3 regions of the Arthrobacter sp. 7Tela_A1 genome follow, and region 2 is predicted to be linked to each of the others. Evidence: riboswitches for the same ligand, from Rfam matches in the RefSeq annotation. Region 2 holds a riboswitch; each other region holds the start of a gene.

Region 1 (7,046 bases), on a different contig from region 2:
CTTGGCGACCCTATCTTCCGGAGCATTGACCCAGCCTGTACCCGCTCCTACGGTGGAGGCAGGGCCGACGGCGGCCCGCACCAGCGAAGGAGAATCCCATGGATCCAGCAGCTGACGCATCGGGGCGCGTGCTGTCCGCGGACGGAACGCCCATCGCCTGGGAACGTCACGGCCAGGGTCCGCCGCTGGTGGTGGTGGATCCCGTCATGATGGACCGGACCTCCTCCGGCCTGGCCGGCGTTGCCGAACTGCTGGCAGAGGGCCACACCGTCTACACGTATGACCGCAGGGGCAAGGGCGAAAGCGGGGACGGAGAGGAATACACCCCCGAATCCGAGGTGGATGACCTGCTGGCTGTCGTGCAGGCAGCGGGTGGATCGGCGGACCTTCTGGGAACCTCCTCGGGAGCGATCCTTGCCCTCCGCGCCGCTTCGGAGTCAGCCGTTGTCTCCAGCGTCATTGCCGTCGAACCGCCGCTCTCTCAGGAGGGTGCTGCCGGGCCCGACATCCGCCCGCAGCTTGAAGCCCTGATCGACGCCGAGGACCGGGCGGGGGCCGTGCGCCTCTTCCAGGAGTCCATCGGTGTCCCGGAGGAAATCATCGAGCAATCCGAACCCTCACCTTTCGAGCCGGCGGCGCACACCATCTCCTACGACCTCACCCTCATGCTGGAAACCGACATCCAAGCCCTCACGGGCATTCATGTTCCGGTCCTGGTGCTGGCCAGCAGCGGCAGCGATGCCCGGCTGCAGGCCTGGGCCCGCGAGACGGCGGAAATCCTTCCGGAAGGGTCCTTCCAGCTGCTTGAGGGATCCTGGCACGGACTGGACGATGCAGTGCTTGCCGAGGCAGTCAGCGATTTCCTGGATTAGGGGCCGCGGACGCCGGATCGACCCGTCGCAGGACGGCGCGTACGCTGAAGACCCGTTGAGTTCCAACCGGAGGGAGGGCCAGAATGGCACACCGCAATGATCCCGAGGTTATATCCCGCCTGCTCTCATCCAAAGGACGCTGGGCAGTGGTGGGTCTCTCGAATAATCCGCTGCGGCCCGCGGTGGGTGTTTCCAAATTCGTCCAGGACTCGCTGGGGATGGAGATCGTCCCGGTGAACCTGGCCGGCGACGACGTCTTCGGCAACAAGGGATACACCAGGCTGGCTGAGATCCCGGGCCAGATCGACGTCGTCGACTGTTTCGTGAATTCATCCCGGGTCGGGGACATTGTGGACCAGGCCATCGAGGTTGGAGCCAAAGCCGTCTGGCTGCAGCTCGGCGTCGTGGATGAGGCGGCCGCCCAGCGCGCCGCCGAAGCGGGGCTCGACGTCGTCATGGATACCTGCCCCGTTATTGAAGCGGGACGCTTCGGGCTCTAGGACTGAGCCGGACCTGTCGGGCGCAGGTCCACCGGCAGTGAACGGTGGCTTTTCCACGCCGCGAGCATCTGGTCCCGGGTGCCGCCGGGGTGGGAGGCATGCCAGTCCCGGGAGAACCGGTTGAGCTCAAACTGAGGCCCGATTGGCCGGGCGGCGGCGGATCGGGTGGCATGCCAGTGGTCCAGGGCCGCGGCCAGCGTCGCAGTGCCGTCATTGGCCGCGAAGAACGCCCGCATGGGCGCATCAAACCGGAAACCGGGTCCCAGTGCGTTGACGAAGAACTCCCGGAGCACCTGGCTGCACGGATGTCCGGCAGGAACCACCGTATGGATCGTCAGCGGCGGGACCAGCGGCGCCGGCCGGCGCGGCGGGCGGCCGGGCGCTTCCGCCAGGGACCGTCCAGCCAGGCAAGCCGCGACGCGTGAGCTGACAGTGGCCTTTGAGCCTGCGGCGCTGAGGCCGTTTGCCCGGGCGAAGGCCTGCAATTCCTCCTTCAGCCAATACCAGCGGAGGTACTCCGTTTCGCTGAGATCGGTGGAAAGCGGCGGGCGCTGCGTCGGAATCACGCCTTCCATCCTGCCCGACGAAGATGCTGCAGGCCCCAGCCCGCGCCGTACGTGGGAAAACTCTTGGCGACCCAGGTGGTGCACGTCACGCCCGGACGCACTGCGTCATATGCGGTCACAACATTGCGCGGGCTCTCGCCAGCGGACAGCATGAACCCGTAACCATCCAGAGCGGCTGAGAGACCTGGCTCCGTGACGCCGCAGCAACCCCTTCCGTAATTCATACGGAGCAGAGGGGTGCTACCGCCAGGACCGATGGAGAAGCACCCGCTATCTTTTGGTCCCCTTCAAACGTGCCTCGGCGCGCTGAAGCCGTGGACTCCGCGGCGCGCACCTTCACAACCTGAAGGAGGAGAGCATGATCCGGATCGAGAATGTTTCGACCGTTTTTGACACCGGCGGATCCAGTTTCACCGCCGTGGACAACGTGTCCCTGGACATCCCCAAAGGCAGCATCCAGGGCATCATCGGGTTTTCCGGTGCGGGTAAATCCACGCTGCTGCGCAACATCAACCTCCTGGAACGTCCCGCCTCGGGCCGGGTCCTGGTGGACGGAACGGACCTGACAGCTCTGGCCGATGCCGAGCTGCGCGCCGCACGGCATGAGATCGGGATGATCTTCCAGCACTTCAACCTGCTGAATAACCGCACAGCCGCGCAGAACGTGGAGCTCTCGCTCAAGTTCGCGGGAGTGAAGAACGCTGCCGAACGCAGGGCCCGCGCACTGGAGGCGCTCGCCGTCGTCGACCTGTCGGAGAAAGCGCGGACGTACCCGGCGAAGCTCTCCGGTGGTCAGAAGCAGCGGGTTGCCATAGCCCGTGCCCTGGCCACCCGGCCCAAGGTGCTGCTGTGCGATGAGCCGACCTCCGCCGTCGACCCCCGCACCACCGCGTCCGTGCTGCAGTACCTCAGCGACGTCAACGCGCGGTTCGGCATCACGATCGTGGTGGTGACGCACGAAATGAACGTCATCAAAGCCATAGCGGACAACGTGGCCGTCATGGAGGAAGGCCGGGTCGTGGAGCAGTTCGCGCTCACGGAGCTGGCCCGGCCAGGGTTCACGCCGGCCACCTCGATCGGACGGTACCTGATCTCTGACGAAATCTCCCTGGACCGGGCTGCGCGCCGGGAAGGAGCCCGCGTTGCTTGAGCGCATTGCCGAAGTCTGGCCGGAACTGCTCGCCGCACTGGGGCAGACCGGCACCATGCTGCTGGTCGCGATCCCGCTGGCGGTGCTGATCGGCACCCCGCTGGGCGTGCTGCTCTACGCCCTGGGGCCGGACGGGCTGGGGCACAAACCGCGGCTGCACCGGGTCCTGGACTCTCTGGTGAACCTGGTGCGTTCCTTTCCGTTCCTGATCCTGCTGATCGCGATCATCCCCTTCACCCGCTTCGTGGTGGGAACCACCATCGGCACCGCGGCCGTCATCGTGCCGCTGACCATCAACGCCATCCCCTACTTTGCCCGGTTCGTGGAGCAGAACATCACCGCTCTGGGCGGCGGCGTGGTGGAGGCCGCCCGGTCCATGGGCGCCACCCGCGGGCAAATCGTTCGCGACGTCCTGCTGGTCGAAGCGCGTCCGGCCCTGATCAGCTCCGTCACCATCATGACCGTCAGCTTCATCTCCTACTCCGCCATGGCCGGACTGGTGGGCGGCGGCGGAATCGGTGACTTTGCCATCCGGTACGGCTACTACCGCTACGAAACCGGGCTGATGCTCACCGCGATTGTGCTGATGGTCCTGCTGGTCCAGGCCGTGCAGCTGGGCGGCTCCTGGTTCTCCCGCCGCGCTGACAAGCGCCTCTAGCTTCCCCTCCTACCGAAAGTTTCCTCCATGAGCACTCCAAGTACCCGTTTTTCCGGGCCCCGGCCCCGCCTGCTGTTGAACGCCTTCCTGATGAACACCACCAGCCACATCCGCGGCGGCCAGTGGCGCCACCCTGACGCCGAACAGCACCGCTTCAACGAATTGTCCTTCTGGACAGACCTTGCCCGGCAGCTCGAAGACGCGAAGTTCGACGCCCTGTTCTTCGCCGACGTCGTGGGCCTGTACGGAAACCACGACGGCGGCTGGGCCTCCCATGTGCGCCGCGGGCTGCAGGTGCCGGCCAACGATCCGCTGCTGCTGCTCGCAGCACTGTCCGGCGCCACCCGGAACATTGGGCTGGCGGCGACGTCCTCCGTTGTCCAGAGCCATCCGTTCCAGTTCGCCCGGCAGCTGTCCACGCTGGACCACCTCTCCGGCGGCCGTGCCGGCTGGAACATCGTCACCTCCGTGCTGGAGAACGCGCACCGCAACTTCAACGGTGACGGGCTGGCCGGGCACGACCGCCGCTATGACTGGGCGGATGAATACACCGACGCCGTGTACAAGCTCTGGGAAGGATCCTGGGACGACGGCGCCCTGGTCCAGGACAAGGCCAGCGGCGTCCACGCCGATCCGGACAAGGTCCACAAGATCCATCACCGCGGTGAGCGGTATTCGATCGACGGCCCGCACCTGAGCTCTCCCTCCCCGCAGCGCACGCCCGTGCTCTTCCAGGCCGGCAGCTCCGGCCGCGGACAGCAGTTCGCGGCCGCCAACGCCGAAGCCACGTTCATCTTCGCGCCCAACCCCTCCCATGCAGCGAAGGTTGCCGCCGGGGTCCGTGCCCGCGCCGCCGAGGCCGGGCGGCTTCCAGATGACATCAAGGTCTTCACCGGGCTGTCCTTCGTAGTGGGCGGAACCGAAGCAGAAGCGCAGCGCAAGAAGGCCGAACTGGACGAATACCTGGACCTGGATGCCGTAATCGCGCACATCGGCGGCGGCCTGGGCATCGACCTCGGCGGCCTGGAGCTGGACACTCCGCTGGGGGAGGTGCAGACCGAAGGCGGCCGGGGTGTGCTGCAGGCCATCATCGACTCCACGCCCGGCGGCAACCCGACCCTGGCCGACGTGGCCCGCTACCGCACCGAGGCACAGCAGGTCACCGGCACCCCGGAACAGATCGCCGACGAGCTTGAACGCTGGCAGGACGCAGGAGTGGACGGGATCAACATCATTAACGCGATCCTGCCCGGCTCCTACACGGACTTCATTGACGGTGTGCTGCCCGAGCTGCGCCGCCGGGGCCTGGCCCAAAGCGAATACGCCCCCGGCACGCTAAGGGAGAAGCTCTTCGGAGCCGGCCCGCTCCTCAACGAACGCCACCGGGCCGCCGCTTTTCGCGGGGCCTTTACACCCGACAACACCCTTGCAGCTTCAGGAGCCACCCGATGACCGCCAGCCTGCTCACCCGTTACGGACACACGGTGCCAGCAGAGGCGCAGCGCTGGTTCGACGTCGCAGACGAGGTCGCCGCCATTCTTGCCGCTGACGCTTTGGAACGCGACGCCGCGAACAAGCCGCCGTTCACCGAGGTGGAAATCCTGCGCAGGTCAGGGCTGCTGCCGTTGACCATCCCGGCCCGCTTCGGCGGTGCGGGAATCGGCTGGAGCACCGCCTTCGAAATTGTGCAGCGGGTGGCACGTGCGGATAACTCGATTGGCCAGCTGCTGGGTTACCACTACATTTTCCAGGCCTTCCCGTTCATTGACCTGGGCGAATCCCGGGGGCAGGCGCTGGCGGACGACTGCCTGGACCACCAGTGGCTCTGGTCCTCCACAGGGACGCCCCAGGGCCCGCAGGCCACTGCGGTCCGCACCGGCGGCGGTTACCTGGTCACCGGCCGGAAACCCTTTGCCACTGGCAGCCGGGTTGCGGAGAAGATCTATGCACGGGCGGTGCTCGACGGCGGCGACCGGCTGGCGCTGATCATCGACACGGCTTCCGACGGCGTGATCCGCCACGATGACTGGGATGTCCTGGGCTCCCGGCTGACCGCCACCAACACCATCGAGTTCCGGGACGTGTTTGTTCCGGACGCAGCCGTCATCACCAACCTCGGAGCGCATGACGGCGAAAGGGAACCGCACCAGGTGCTCACCACCCCCGCGTTCCAGCTGCTGTTCGCCCACGCCTACCTCGCGGCTGCGGAAGGAGCCGTGCTGGCTGCCCGGGACTATACCCTGTCCACCGCCCGGCCGTGGTTCCACGCAGAGGTGGAAACGGCGTCGGACGATCCGTTTATCCAGAACCACTACGGGTCCTTCGCGGCGAAACTCCAGGCGCTTGCCGCCGTCATCGACCAGGCCACCACCGCCCTGCAGTGGGCGTTCGACGCCGGCGAGGCGCTCACCGCCGCGGAACGGGCGGGGGTGGCGGAGCAGATTGCAGCCGCGAAGATCGCCGCCCACGAGGTGTCCCTGGACGTCACGGCCCGGATCTTCGACGTCACCGGTGCCCGCGCCGCCGGGAGCAAGTACGGGTTCGACAGGTACTGGCGGGACGTCCGCACCCACACCCTGCATGACCCGGTTGCCTACAAATACAACGAACTCGGCCGGTACTTCCTCAACGGGACCGAACCGGTTCCCTCCGCTTACCGCTAACCATTCGCACTCTTTCAAAAGGAAACACCATGGAACGCAGGAACTTCCTCAAGCTTGCCCTCGCCGGTGCCGGCGCAGCCTCGTTGACCGCCGCTACCGGCTGCGGCCTGACCGGGGGTGCGGCAGCCTCAGGGGACAAAACCATCAAGATCATCGCCACCGAATCCGCTCCGTTCCAGGAGCCCACCAAAATCGCCGCCGCACTGCTCAAGGAGAAGGGCTGGACGCTGGAGGCAACCTACGTCACGGACATCATCCAGCCGAACCTCGCGGTTTCCAACGGCGAGTTCGACGCCAACTACTTCCAGCACGGCGCCTACCTGCAGCAGTTCAACGTGGACCAGAAGCTCGAGGTGCAGCCGCTGTTCTACGTTTACGGATCACCGGCGGGGATCTGGTCCCAGCGGTACTCCAGCCTGCAGGACCTGCCCGACGGAGCGCGCATCGCCCTGCCGGTGGACCCTGCCAACAACGGGCGCGGGCTGACGCTGCTGCGCGACGCCGGCCTGCTGGAACTCAAGGAGGGAGTGGGCGTTATCCACACGTCGCAGGAAACCATTACTGCCAACCCGAAGAACTTCGAGTTCGTGGAGGTGGACCAGCAGTCCCTCTCCAAGACCCTGCCGGACGTGGACGC
Region 2 (7,046 bases):
CCGGGACCATCATCCGGTGATGTTGGCCCACCATTCCCAGCGTCCGGGGCAGGTGTGACCGGTGGGATCACACCAGCACCACCGGTAACTAAGCGTGGGAATCCCGGGCGAAGCGGAAAGCACGGTTTCCAGCAGCTGTGCCGCATACCCGGAATGGTCTCCGCGGCGGCCGCAACCTAGGCTTAAAGGGACGCCGCTACGCCGCCGCCACCCGAAACCTTTGAGAGGACCGTCTTGAGCAAGCTGCCCTGCGCCGAACTCCACCTGCACATTGAAGGAACCCTGGAGCCGGAGCTGATCTTTGAACTGGCTGCCCGCAACGGCATCGAGCTGCCCTACGCAGACCTGGATGAGCTTCGTGCCCGCTACGAGTTCACGGACCTGCAGTCCTTCCTGGATCTCTACTACGCCAACATGGACGTACTGCGCACCGAAGCCGACTTCGCCGCCATGACCCGCGCCTACCTGGCACGGGCAGCAGCAGCCGGAGTGCGGCACGTGGAACTGATGGTGGATCCCCAGGCACACCTGGCCCGCGGCGTCGCGCTTGAAACCTGCATCGGGGGAGTGGCGTCCGTGCTGGAGACCTCTGAGGCGGAGTTCGGTATCTCCACCGGGCTGATTGCGGCATTCCTGCGCGACCGTCCGCAGGAAGAAGCGTCCCGGGTCCTCGCCGACCTGCTGGCCATGGACGCGCCCATCATCGGTATTGGCCTCGACTCCGCAGAACTTGGCAACCCGCCGGAGAACTTTGTTCCGCTCTACGAGCAGGCCCGCGCGGCCGGACTGAAGCTGGTGGCGCACGCAGGGGAGGAGGGCCCGTCCCACTACATCGAACAGGCCCTGGACCTGCTGCTGGTAGACCGGATCGACCACGGTATCCGCTGCATGGATGACCCGGAACTGGTCGCTCGGCTCGAGCGCGACCAGATTCCGCTGACCATCTGCCCGCTCTCGAATGTCCGGCTCCAGGCCGTCGATTCACTGGAATCCCATCCACTGCCGCTGCTGCTGGAACAGGGCCTGAACGTCTCGGTGAACTCCGACGATCCGGCGTACTTCGGCGGCTACGTCGATGACAACTTTGCCGTCCTCCGTGAAACCTTCGACCTCAACCCCGCGCAGCTGGCCAGGCTCGCGGAGAACTCCATTACGGCGTCGTTCGCTTCTGCTGAACGCAAAGCCGAGCTGCTCGCGGAGATCGAGGCATGGCTCCTGGCGGAGGGAATCGCCTAGTCCGGCTGCCGGGGCCCGCCGGGACGGCCGCCAGCGTCGCTGCGCCCCCGGCGGAACGTCAGCCGCACCACGGCACCGGCAACAACCGCCATCAGCCCCAGCGCAATGTCCAGCAGCGGAAGGGACAGCGCCAGCAGCAGCGCTCCGGCAAGGCCCAGCACGTTCAGTGCCCGCGGCGTATACCAGCGCCGCGAGCGCAGCGTGAAAGCGATCACGGCGGTACCCCCGGCATAGAGCAGCCCGGTAAATGCCGCGACCCCCAGTAACGTGGGCGCCGGGAACGCAAGGATGAGGACAATGACGACGCCGGCTCCGGCCGACACGCCGACCCATGGGGTTTCAGGCCGGCCGCGCAGCAGGGACCGCTGGCTGCCGAACAGCCGGGGGAGTTCGCCTTCGGCGGCCATGGACGCAGCGATGCGTGCGCCGCCCGCGTTCAGGGCAGAGAGCGCGCCGAGCCCTGCGGCAGCCGCGGCAATCAGGACGACGCCGGTCCCCACACCACCGCTGACTTCTGAGACAGGGACCGTCAGGGGAGCGGTCTCCGCTGCGAGTCCCGGCGCTCCGAAGTAGCTGAGCAGTGATTCACCGAGCACCAGGTAAAGGCCCAGGACGACGGCGATGGCTGCCGGCAGCGCCAGCGGAATGTTGCGTCCGGGGGAGCGGACGTGCGGCCCCAGCGAAGCCAGATAGCCGTAGCCAATGAACGCAAAATACAGCAGCGCCGAGCTTTCCAGGATCCCGGAAAAGCCGGGTTCAGGAAGCGTTGCGAGTTTGGGGACCCCGCCGGGCTGATCCGAGTTGAACGCCACTACGGCAACGAAGGCAAGCACGGCGATCACGAACGCGACAATGAACCGGGACACCCAGTCGCTGCGGGTGGCGCCGGCCAGGTTAAGCAGCGCCGTCACCGTGACCGCGCCTATTGCCACCGCCACGCCATAGTCCGGCAGCAGGTAGGCGCCCAGCATCAGCGCCGCCACTGCAGCTGCCGCCAGCCGGGAACACAGGAAGATCCATCCGGTGACGAAAGCCGCAGTCGGACCCAGGATGACCCGCGCCGCCCGGGTACCGCCGTCGTCGTAATTGGCCTGGCCCTCATCCAGCGCCGCGCTGATCTGGAAAATCGCCACGGCGCACGCATAGGCGACGACGGCGGCGATCGCCAGAGGCAACGCCAGCGGGCCGCCGTCCGCAGCCACGGCCGCGGGGAAGACGACGAAGACTCCGGCGCCCACGATGGATCCGATGCCGGCAGTCGTCGCGTCGAAGCCGCCCAGCGGGCGGTGCATGGCAGCGTTGCCGGACACTCATCCTCCGATCAGTCTGCCCTTGGCCGGGAACAGAAGGTATCACCGGTAAACTCAAAGAAGATCTCTACTCACAATGGGCGGAAACAGGTGGTTTCCGCAACCAATCGAAGTTGAAAGGACTGCTGTGCTGCGCACACATGCCCTTGGTTCCCTGAGGGCCGAGCATATTGGACAGACCGTCACCCTGGCCGGCTGGGTAGCCCGCCGCCGGGACCACGGAGGCGTGGCCTTCCTCGACCTGCGTGATGCCTCCGGCGTTGCCCAGGTTGTTGTCCGTGAAGAGGATGTCTTCCACGGCCTGCGCAACGAGTACGTCCTGCAGATCACCGGCAAGGTGGAGCGCCGCCCCGAAGGCAACGAGAACCCCGCGCTGGCCACCGGCGAGGTGGAGGTCATTGCGGACGACGTCGTCATCCTGAACACCTCCGATCCGCTGCCGTTCCAGATTGACGAGCACGTGGAGGTCGGCGAGGAAGCCCGCCTGAAGCACCGCTACCTGGACCTGCGCCGCCCGGCCCCCGCCGCTGCCATGCGCCTGCGCTCGGAAGCCAACCGGGTGGCCCGCGAACTGCTCCACGACGAGGGCTTCGTTGAAATCGAAACCCCGACCCTGACGCGTTCGACGCCGGAAGGCGCCCGCGACTTTGTGGTCCCGGCACGCCTGGCCCCGGGTTCCTGGTATGCGCTGCCGCAGTCCCCGCAGCTGTTCAAGCAGCTGCTGCAGGTGGGCGGCTTCGAGAAGTACTACCAGATTGCCCGCTGCTACCGCGACGAAGACTTCCGCGCTGACCGCCAGCCGGAGTTCACACAGCTGGACATCGAAGCCAGCTTCGTGGAAGAGAACGACATCATTGCCCTCGGCGAGCAGATCGTGAAGGCGCTGTGGAAGCTGATCGGCGTCGAGATCCAGACCCCGATCGCCCGGATGACCTACGCCGACGCCATGGCACGCTACGGCTCGGACAAGCCGGACCTGCGCTTCGGCTTGGAACTGACTGAGCTCACCGAGTTCTTCAAGGACACCACCTTCCGTGTCTTCCAGGCACCGTACGTCGGCGCCGTCGTGATGCCGGGCGGTGCCTCGCAGGCCCGCCGCACGCTGGATGCCTGGCAGGAATGGGCCAAGCAGCGCGGTGCCAAGGGCCTGGCCTATGTGCTGGTCCAGGAAGACGGCACCCTCACCGGTCCGGTCGCCAAGAACCTCACCGACTTCGAGCGCGAGAACCTGGCCGAGAAGGTCGGCGCCAAGCCCGGCGACTGCATCTTCTTCGCCGCCGGCGACGCGTCCTCCGCACGGGCCCTGCTCGGTGCGGCCCGCGTGGAAATTGGCCACCGCACCGGCCTGATCGATCCCAAGGACTGGGCCTTCGTCTGGATCGTTGACGCCCCGATGTTCGAGCCCGCCGCCGCGGCCGTTGCCGCCGGTGACGTTGCCGCAGGCGAAGGCGAGTGGACTGCCGTGCACCACGCCTTCACCTCGCCGAAGCCCGAGTTTGTGGACACCTTTGACACGGATCCCGGCTCGGCCCTGGCCTACGCCTACGACATCGTGTGCAACGGCAACGAGATTGGCGGCGGTTCCATCCGTATCCACCGCCGCGACGTGCAGGAACGCGTGTTCAAGGTCATGGGCATCTCCGAGGAGACCGCCCAGGAGCAGTTCGGCTTCCTGCTCGAAGGCTTCAAGTACGGCGCTCCGCCGCACGGCGGCATCGCCTTCGGGTGGGACCGCGTGGTGGCCCTGCTGGCCGGTGCCGACTCCATCCGCGACGTCATCGCCTTCCCGAAGTCCGGCGGCGGCTACGATCCGCTGACCTCCGCTCCGGCGCCGATCAGCGCCCAGCAGCGCAAGGAAGCCGGCGTGGACTTCAAGCCGGAGAAGAAGCAGGAGAAGCCCGCAGAGGCTTAACTGCAGCTAACAGTGCCCGGCCACCGAAGGGTGTGCCGGGCACTGTGCTTTCGGAGTCCGTACTGGAACTCATCCAGCACGCCCTCCCGTCCCAGGATTTGCGGGGGAGTGGCCCCGGCGGAAGACCGGAACGGGTTTCCAGGCTGGACAGACTCCTGTGAGCCGCTGTGTGCTTCATGAGTTTGCGCGGGCTCGATGAGTCCATATGGGTTCGATGAGTTTCCGCCGGTCAGGCGAAGGCAGGAACCGCCAGATTGCGGAACGCCGAACCGTGGAAGACGAGTGGCTCATGGGCATCCCCGTGGGTGGAATAGCCATGGACCCGGAGCAGCACTACGGCGTGGTCCCCGGCCGGGACCTCGTTCTCCACCGACGTCTCCAGCCAGAGCGCTGCCTCGTCGAGGAACAGGGCACCGGAAGCGGCGTCGTGCAGGTCGAGTCCGGCAAAGCGGTCGCCGTCGCGGGAAGCGATCTGGCGGCAGACGCCGTCGTGCCCGGAACCCAGGACGGAGACTCCGATGCGCCCCGCCTGCTTCAGCACCGGCCAGGTCCGGGAGGTGTTCTGCACGGCGAACATCACCAGCGGCGGGTCCATGGACACCCCTACGGTGAAGGACGAGGCGACGATCCCCTGGGGAACGCCGTCGACCACGGCACACAGCGCGGCAATACCTGACGGAAAACGGCCAAAGGCACGGCGGAGTGCCGCCGGCTGAAAATCGGTTTCAAGAGACATGGGGATCCTTCGCCTGACGCATCTCCGTGCTGGGCAGCAGCGAAGGTGCTGTACTTGCGGCACCGGGAAATCCGCCGGAGCCGCCGAATCGTCACCTGGAGCACCCCGCTACGGCGAGAGGGTTGCCGTCCAGCCGGCCAGGGCCTGTGGCTGGAACTCTTGATTCTGTCCACCAATCTAGGGGCGCGGCATGGCGGGTGCAAACCCGGGGTGCACGGCGTACATACGCCGCAACAGTTCGTAACGGGGTGTCTTGGGAGTGCGGCCGTTATTCCGGCAGCAGCTCCCGGGGTGTGTTCGCCGTGTCCGGACCGGGACGGTCCCGGACGCCCATCTTCGCCAGCGCCAGCGGTCCCAGCACGCTTCCGGCCAGCAGGATGGCAGCGAAGACCAGGCAGGCGGCCTGCCAGGAGTCCCCGGCGTACAGGAAGCCCGCGAGCAGCGAACCAACGGCTGCGCCGAGCAGACCCGCGTTTCCGAGAATGCTCATCGCCCGGCCGAGGAGGCGCGGGTTCAGCTCGGCGGCTACCTCCCCGTACATCGGCAGCAACAGCGCCCAGGAAACGCACGTGAGTACCCAGAGCGCCGCTATGGCCAGGGGTGCTGGGGAGAAGGCGAGTCCGGCCGCCGTCAGCGCCGAGGCGATGCTCGCTGTGACGTAGCCCGTGCGGCGTCCGTACCGCTGCACGAACCGGTGCAGCATCCGCGGCAGCATGGTGAGCACTATCCCGCCGGGGAGATACACCAGCGCGATCTGGTAGACCTCAAGCCCAAATGCTCCCTGCAGGTGCAGCAGGAGCAGCAGGCCGACGCCGGCTTCGGCCACGGCTGTTCCTCCGGCGACAAACAGCAGGGGAGCCATCCGGACCACATCGCCGCGGTAGCTCCGCGGTGGATGCAGCGAGTCCCGAACCGGCCCGGAACCGTCTTCCGGCGACGTCGGACGCCTGCGCGGAGCGCAAAGCAGCACCACGGCGGCGGCGGTACAGGCGAGGGCGAGGGCACCCAGGACTCCGGCAAATCCGACGGCGGGCAGCAGCACCATCGCCGGCACCCAGAAAAACCAGGAACCAAATGCTTCGGAGGAGAGCAGGCCCGCCATGGAACCTGAATCACGGTCCAGGTACTCTGCGGCAAGGGCGCGGACCGACACCCAGAAGAGGGCCCCGCCCACACCGCCCAGGATCGCCGCACCGAAGGCAACGGACAAGGAACCGGCCAGTGCGTAGCCAAGGCAGCTCACGGCATAGAGCGCAGCGCCGGAGGCCGCGGTGACGGTCCTCGGCCGCTTATCCGCCAGCCAGCCCGCTGCCGGGCGGGCGGCGACCGACACAAGGAGCTCGGCCGCAACCAGGATCCCGATCGCTTCCGCGCCGATCCCCAGTTCGCTGCCGGCCCACAGCGGAACCAGGAAATCGAGGATCTCCGCGGACCCGCCAAGCAGCACGGCAGCAGTTCCGGCCGCTTTCCTCCCGGCGGGCACTCTGTTCATGCGCCGATCCTAGCCAGCCACGGACACGGTGATGGGGAAGGTGCCGGCCGGGCGAGCCATTACAGTGTCCGCATGAGACAACGCTGGTTTAAACAGGTAGACGTCTTCGGCAACAAGCCGTACCAGGGCAACCCGCTGGCCGTGGTGCTGGACGGGGAGGGCCTCGACGACGAACAGATGCAGCAGTTTGCCCGCTGGACGAACCTCTCCGAAACCACCTTCATCCTGCCTGCCACGCAGGACGAGGCAGACTACCGGGTCCGGATCTTCACTCCCGGAGGCGAAATTCCTTTTGCCGGGCACCCCACCCTGGGCACCTGCCACGCCTGGACGGAAGCCGGAAACACCCCGATGAAGCCG
Region 3 (7,046 bases), on a different contig from region 2:
CAGCCGGTCCGAGTCCACGGCCGCCACGAGGAACTGTGCCTGGGTGGCCGCGAGCGCTTCGGCGAGGCTGCCGCGGCCGCGGGCGACGTCGTGGCTCATCAGCGCCTCGGTGAGGATGACGTAGCTGTTGGCGTCGAACCGGTCCGCCAGCTTCCGGCCCTGATGGTCCAGATAGCTCTCCACCTGGTAGCGGCCGCGCTCGGCCGGCAGGGCAGCCCCCAGCGGGTCCTCTCCCGGCTGCGGTGTCCTGCCGAACCGGTACTGCAGTTCCGCCTCTGACCGGTAGGTGATGTGAGCGATCCTGCGAGCCAGCCCGAGTCCGGTGAGCGGAGCGCGTCCGTTGTAGTAGTCCCCGCCGTTGTAATCCGGGTCCAGCCGGATGGCTTCGACCTGCGCCTGGGCGAAGGCAATCTGCTCCCCCGTGCTGGCCGCCGTCGCCGCTATCACCGCGCACCGTGCGACCCGGGCAGGTTCAGTCACGGCCCACTCCAGCGCGCGTGCACCGCCGAGTGATCCGCCCAGCACCGTGTGCCAGCGGCGTATGCCGAGCTGGTCCGCCAGGCGCGCCTCAGCCCGTACCGAGTCCCGGATGGTGACGAAGGGGAAGCGGGATCCCCAGTGCAGTCCGTGGGGGTCAGCCGACGCCGGGCCCGTGGAGCCGTAGCAACCACCGACCATGTTGATGGAGACCACGAAGAAACGGTCGGTATCCACGGTTCGTCCCGGCCCCACGAGACCGTCCCACCAGCCCGGTTCCTCCGTGCTGCCCTGCGCCACGTGGGTACTGCCGGTGAGGGCGTGCGGAATGAGGACGGCGTTGGAGGCGTCACTGTTCAGGCGGCCCCAGGTTTCGTAGCCGAGAACGACGTCGGGCAGGCGCCCTCCGGTCTCGAGTTCGAGTTCACCGATCGAGGCGTACTGCAGCACTCCGTCGAGTGTGTGGACGGGGTGCTGCGCTGTGGCTGGATAGGTTGTCACGCTGTGCTTCATGCTCCCTTGGCGGCGCGGAATCCGGCGTCGAGGTCCGCAATGATGTCATCCACGTGCTCCAACCCGACCGAGAGCCGCACCAGGCCCGGGCTGACCCCTGCCGCTGTCTGGGCCTCCGCCCCCAGCTGGCTGTGGGTGGTCGACGCCGGATGGATCACCAGCGAGCGGACGTCGCCGACGTTCGCCACGTGCGAGTGCAGCTGGAGCGCATCGACGAAGCGCTTGCCGGCTTCGACACCCCCGTCGATTTCAAAGGACACGATCGCACCGGTGCCGCGGGGCCCGTACTTGCGGCCTCGTTCGTACCACGGGCTGGACTTCAGGCCTGCGTACGCGACGGAAAGGACGTCGTCGTGCGTCTCCAGCCATTCCGCGACGGCGACGGCGTTTTGAACGTGCCGCTCCAGCCGGAGGCTGAGCGTTTCCAGACCCTGGCCGATCAGGAAAGCGTTGAACGGTGATACTGCCGAACCGAGGTCCCGCAGCAGCTGGACCCGTGCCTTCAGGATGAAGGCCAGGTTGGCGCCCAGTGCACCGTTGACCCCGAGGTCCCGGGCGTACACCAGGCCGTTGTAGCTCTCATCAGGGCTATTGAAGCCGGGGAACTTTTCCGGATCGGCGGCGAAGTCGAAGTTGCCGGAGTCCACGATCACGCCGGCCATCGCGGTGCCGTGCCCTCCGAGGTACTTGGTGGCGGAGTGCACCACGATGTCCGCTCCCCATTCGATGGGGCGGATGAGGTAAGGGGTGGACAGCGTGTTGTCCACGATGAGGGGAATGCCCGCCTCATGCGCGACGGCGGAAAGTCCCTCCAAGTCCAGGACATCCTGGCGTGGATTGGAGACGACTTCGCCAAAGAATGCCTTGGTGTTGGGCTGCACGGCTTCGCGCCACTGGTCCAGGTTGTCCGGGTCGGCGACGAAGGTGACGTCGATGCCGAACTTCTTCAGGGTGTGCTTGAAGAGGTTGTACGTTCCGCCGTACAGGCTGGGGCTGGCCACGATGTGGTCCCCTGCCTGGGCCAGGTTGAGGATCGCGTAGGTTTCCGCGGCCTGCCCGGAGGCAAGCAGCAGGGCCCCAACGCCGCCTTCCAGGGAAGCGATGCGGTTCTCCACTGCTTCCTGGGTGGGGTTGCCGATCCGGGTGTAGATCGGAGCCAGCTCTGCGAGCGCGAAACGGTTCGCTGCCGCTTCTGCGCTGGGGAAAACGAAGGACGTCGTTTGGTAGATGGGAAGGGCACGGGCGCCGGTGGTGGCGTCGGGCTCCTGTCCTGCATGGATCTGGCGGGTTTCGAATGACCAGTTGGCAGACATGTTGCTCCCTTAATGACCAGGGGCCCCACAGGTACCGATGCCGGAAGAACTCCGGTACCAGACGTGTGGCCCGCGCTTGCCGGGACACCCTTTGTGGTGTCCAGCCAGGTCTTCACCCGGGGCACCCCACCGCGGTTGGAGGGTTGCCGGCCAGCAAGCCGGGGCTATCTGCTGGCACTCATGACCTGTACCAATAGAACCAACGGAGCCGGAGTTGCGCAACCCATATGACGCAGCGTGAATCCGGGAAAATCCGCAGATCCAGATACGTTTTGCGGAGCTAAGGCTTGCCTTGGTCGAGACACAGGTCACAACGTGCCAAGATGTTCGCATGCGCCTGGATCATGTTTCTTACGCCTGCGAATCCGACGGCCTGCTGGCCACCACGGAACGTATTGCTTCTGCCCTTGGAACCGACTTTGTGAAGGGCGGGGTGCATCCCCGCTTTGGCACCCGGAACATGATCATTCCGTTGGCCAACCAGCAGTACCTGGAAGTGGTTGAGGTCCTGAATCACCCCGCTTCCGACAAGGCACCTTTTGGCCAGGCCGTCCGTGCCCGGTCCGAGGCAGGCGGCGGCTGGATGGGCTGGTGCGTCGCCGTGGACGACCTCGCACCTTTCGAGGAACGGCTCGGCCGCTCCGCCGTCCCCGGAAACCGCAAGTTCCCCGACGGGCAGGAACTGACGTGGCAGCAGATCGGCATCAACGGCCTGATCGCCGACCCGCAGGTCCCCTATATGCTCCGCTGGGATGAGGACAAGGCCGACCTCCATCCCTCCCGTGCCTTTGCGGGCACAGTCTCCCTGGATTCCCTTAAGATTGCCGGGTCCGCCCAGCGCGTCACCGAATGGCTCGGCCAGCCGGTGGAGAACCCGCTCGACGGCCTTGGCGTCACCTGGGTCTCCCCCAAGGGAACCCCCGGCATCATGTCTGTGACCTTCGGGACTGAGAAGGGTCTCGTCGAGATCTAGGTTCCGTTGCCTTCGTGGCCGGGGTTCCCCTCTCCTTCGGGCCGGGCCCGTCAGTCTTGGTGAAGGCTGTGGCCGCTGTCCCGGTGCTTAGTTCCCAGCCACCACTTCCCGCGTTCCGGCGATTCGGTGCACTTCGTCCAGGAATCCGGCTGTGCTTCTTCCCTGGGATCCGGTTGCGCTTCGTCCCAGGGATCCGGCTAGCCCGCCCACACTGCGCGCCTTGCCGCCTTGCCACCGTGCTCAGTGCCGGCGTTCCGCTGCACTCCGGCGTTCCGCTGCACTCCGGGGTTTTGCTGCACTCCGCGGTTTTGCTGCACTCAGTCCTCCGAAACGCTGCACAAAGGGAAAACACTGCATTCTGTGACCCGGTTTTGCTGCGTTCCGGAACTTTCTAGACCTCCTGGGAAAATACTGCGCGGCGCCATGACCGGATTTTCCCTTAGCGGATTATTCCGCCCTTAACGCAGTTTTTCCGACAAGGACCGCCCGCTGCAAGGGCCTGACCTTGTCCACAGATTCGTTGCTGCACCCCGTGTTTGACCCCGCAGCATTCCACGCTGGATCCATGAGCGCAGACCTGCTTTTCTCCGTCGATGCCGATCGTGACGGGCCCGGACGTCGTTCCCTCGCACTGCGGTGCACAAGGGGAGAGCTGGTCCGGGTCAGACCCGGCGTCTATCTGGATGGACAGTCCTGGGCCGGGCTTCGCCCCTGGGAGCGCGAGCGCTTAAGACTCGCGGCGGCCGTAGAATCCGGAAGGACCCGACGGGTCCTCATCCAGCAGTCGGCGGCCGCGATCTGGGGAATTCCGACGATCGGAACGGCGCGTGAGGTCATGCTGCTCGCGTTGTCTCCCGTCAACGGACACAGCCACGGTGACCTCCGCTGGGCTCGGAGACGCCTGCTGGAACCGCTGGCTACGGTCGACGGACTGCCCGTCACATCCAGGGCCCAAACCGTTCTGGACATGGCTGCGTACCTGCCCTTCGAGCAATCAGTTCCGGCAATGGACCACGCCATCCGCCCCGACCGGCGGCGAGGACTCCCGGCGCTGGAGAAAAACACCCTGCAGGACTTGGCACAGGGCCTGCCTACACAGGCCAAGCGTGCGAGAGCGATCCGGGTCATCACGTTCGCAGATGAGAGGTCTGAATCTCCCGGCGAATCCTATTCCCGCGCCATCATCCACCGCAGCGGCTTCCCCGGAACTTCAGAAGAGTTTCAATTCTCCTGGCGGGCGCCTGCTTGGACGCACGGATTTCTTTTGGAAGCAGCAGGAACTCGTTGGCGAATTCGACGGCACGGTGAAGTACGGAAAGACTCAGACGGACGGCCGGGCCCAGCCCGAACATGCCCTGCTGCAGGAAAAACGCCGCGAGGACGCAATCCGGGCAACAGGCGTAGGGTTTCTCCGCTGGAGCTGGTCTGAGCTGTTCAAACCCTCGGGCGACCCGGACGGCCTGGTGCAGGCATTACTCCGGGCAGGCCTTCCACAACAGCGCTCACGCGCCTAACGCGGAACAGGCACGCCCTAGACCCAGGACCCGGAGCCCGCGGCCCGCAGCCCGGAAACCGGCAGCAGACTCCGCAGGTTACCCCGCAGACACCCTCAGCTTCACAAACCCGACCCGGCAGCCAGAAGCGCAGCATTGATTTTCCGGACGGCGGCGGCGTCGACCTTCAGGATGCGGCGGTCGTAGGTGAGCAGGCCGTTGACCTCATCCTCGACGTCGGTGAGCTGGGTGTAGACGCTCGCAGCGAGGCCTTGGCTGACGGCCGGAAGGATCTGGGTCCGGTGCAGGTCGGAGTAGGCATGGTCGAGTTCCTGGGACGTGTTGAGTGCCTTGCCATAGCCGAAGACCTTGCTGTTCCAGGTGTGCCCGTCCAGCGGGAGGCTGAAGCCGCCGTACTCGGAAAGCACGATCGCCCGGGGATCGCGCTGCCAGCGCTTCCGGATGTGGAACGGCACGGCATAGACATGGAGGCTCTTGGTGTCTCCCGCGCCCTGGTCATGCCAGCCGCTGGCGTGGTCGATGCCGCGGGTCGGGTCCAGTGCGCGCAGCTCGGCGGCGATGTCAGCGGCGTCGAACTGGCCCCAGCCTTCATTGAACGGGACCCAGAGCGCGATGCAGGGCACGCTGCGCAGCAGGTCAACCGTCTCCCGCATTTCCTGCCGGAACGATTCGCGCCCCGCGGCGTCGCTGCGGCCGAACTTCGCATACCGCCGGTCGCTCCGGCTCCCCCGCCCAGGCAGCGAAACCCATTCCTGCGCCCTGCCGTCGCCTTCCCCGCCGTTGACCAGGTCCTGCCAGACGAGCATCCCCAGGCGGTCGCAGTGGTGGTACCAGCGCAGCGGTTCGATCTTGATGTGCTTGCGCAGCATGGTGAAGCCCAGGTCCTTGGCCGTCTGGATGTCGTGGACCATGGCCGCGTCCGACGGAGCCGTGTACAGACCGTCGGGCCAGTACCCCTGGTCCAGCAGCCCCGCGTGGAAGTACGGCCTGCCGTTGAGCAGCAGTCGCTGGTGCCCGTCCGGGCCGGCTCCGCGGCCAAAGGTGCGCAGGCCGAAGTAACTCTCGACGGCGTCGTCTCCCAGGGTCACGCCCACCGAATAAAGGAACGGATCTTCAGGGCTCCAGAGCCTCGGCTCCGGGATCGCCAGCCGAAGCGGCTCTCCGGGAGCGGCAGACCCCCGGGCCACCTCCCTGCCTTCGGCTGTCACGGTAATCTCCGCGCTGTGACCGACGTACGAACCGCCGGCCCCGGGACCGCCGGCCAGCACTGTCAACTCCGCCCCGTCCAGGGTAGCCAGCGGTGTGATGACGACGTCCTGAATCCACCGGGCCGGAACGGTCTCCAGCCAGACCGTCTGCCAGATTCCGGACTGGGCGGTGTACCAGATCCCGCCCCGTTCGAGTTTCTGCTTGCCGCGGGAAGCGCCGTTGGTATCCGAGGCGTCGAGCACACGGACCACGACCTCCTGCTCCGTTCCTCCGGGAAGCAGGCAGTCGGTGATGTCGAGGGTGAACGGCAAGTAGCCGCCCTCGTGCCCGCCGGCGTCGCACCCGTTGACCGTCACTGTGCAGGACTGGTCCACGGCGCCGAAATGCAGCAGCACACGCTCACCGTCCCCGGGCTGCGGCAGGGTGAAGGTGCGGCGGTACCAGAGGACCTGGCCGGGCTGCAGTTGGCGGCCGACGCCGGAAAGCGGCGCTTCCGGCGAAAAAGGCACCACGATTTTCCCGTCCCACGCGGCGGGCTGCTCCCCCGCTGCGGAAGAGTCCGCAAAACTCTCAGGCGTCAACGCGTAGTCCCAGCGGCCGTTGAGGTTGATCCAGTTGTTCCGCACCAGCTGGGGACGGGGATACTCGGGCAGGACATTCTCAGGATCCAGGGCTTCGCCCCAGACGGTACTCAATGCCATACGGCGCTAATCTCCAATTCCAATGGCAGAACCGAACAGGGCAAAGCCCACGAATCCGGCTATATCAATAAGGGCATGTGCAATCACGAGCGGCATCACGCGCTTGGTCTTGTAGTAGGCGTACCCAAACAGCAGCCCCATGAGGAAGTTTCCGATTCCCGGACCAATTCCCTGGTAGAGGTGGTAGCTGGCACGGATGAGCGCACTGGTGAGGATCATCGCCGGAACCGACCAGCCCAGCGCCCGGAGCCGGGTGAACAAGTAGCCGACCACAATGACCTCTTCCAGGACGGCGTGCCGCATGGCGGAAAGGATCAGCACAGGCAGGGTCCACCAATAGGTGTCC

Evidence for each region. Region 2 has a riboswitch for S-adenosylmethionine ahead of TVB01_RS15435 (flavin reductase family protein). Riboswitches for the same ligand answer to the same signal wherever they lie in the genome.
Region 1: linked by a shared signal. The riboswitch ahead of TVB01_RS13905 (methionine ABC transporter ATP-binding protein) and the one ahead of TVB01_RS15435 (flavin reductase family protein) in region 2 are both predicted to bind S-adenosylmethionine.
Region 3: linked by a shared signal. The riboswitch ahead of TVB01_RS00050 (bifunctional o-acetylhomoserine/o-acetylserine sulfhydrylase) and the one ahead of TVB01_RS15435 (flavin reductase family protein) in region 2 are both predicted to bind S-adenosylmethionine.

Annotation. Positions count from the first base shown of each region.
Region 1 is NZ_JAXIOO010000039.1:3,595-10,640, forward strand. It holds gene TVB01_RS13890 (alpha/beta fold hydrolase) at 99-872, shown strand; gene TVB01_RS13895 (CoA-binding protein) at 956-1,372, shown strand; gene TVB01_RS13900 (hypothetical protein) at 1,369-1,938, opposite strand; SAM riboswitch class I at 2,098-2,200, shown strand; gene TVB01_RS13905 (methionine ABC transporter ATP-binding protein) at 2,297-3,088, shown strand; gene TVB01_RS13910 (methionine ABC transporter permease) at 3,081-3,746, shown strand; gene TVB01_RS13915 (LLM class flavin-dependent oxidoreductase) at 3,774-5,198, shown strand; gene TVB01_RS13920 (acyl-CoA dehydrogenase family protein) at 5,195-6,409, shown strand; gene TVB01_RS13925 (MetQ/NlpA family ABC transporter substrate-binding protein) at 6,439-7,046, shown strand, end outside.
Region 2 is NZ_JAXIOO010000051.1:12,198-19,243, forward strand. It holds gene TVB01_RS15420 (adenosine deaminase) at 235-1,236, shown strand; gene TVB01_RS15425 (APC family permease) at 1,233-2,546, opposite strand; gene aspS (aspartate--tRNA ligase) at 2,674-4,458, shown strand; gene TVB01_RS15435 (flavin reductase family protein) at 4,688-5,194, opposite strand; SAM riboswitch class IV at 5,240-5,359, opposite strand; gene TVB01_RS15440 (MFS transporter) at 5,463-6,686, opposite strand; gene TVB01_RS15445 (PhzF family phenazine biosynthesis protein) at 6,759-7,046, shown strand, end outside.
Region 3 is NZ_JAXIOO010000001.1:4,812-11,857, reverse strand. It holds gene metX (homoserine O-acetyltransferase MetX) at 1-990, opposite strand, end outside; gene TVB01_RS00050 (bifunctional o-acetylhomoserine/o-acetylserine sulfhydrylase) at 987-2,303, opposite strand; SAM riboswitch class IV at 2,371-2,489, opposite strand; gene TVB01_RS00045 (VOC family protein) at 2,635-3,276, shown strand; gene TVB01_RS00040 (hypothetical protein) at 4,416-4,790, shown strand; gene TVB01_RS00035 (glycoside hydrolase family 2 protein) at 4,892-6,700, opposite strand; gene TVB01_RS00030 (CPBP family intramembrane glutamic endopeptidase) at 6,707-7,046, opposite strand, start outside.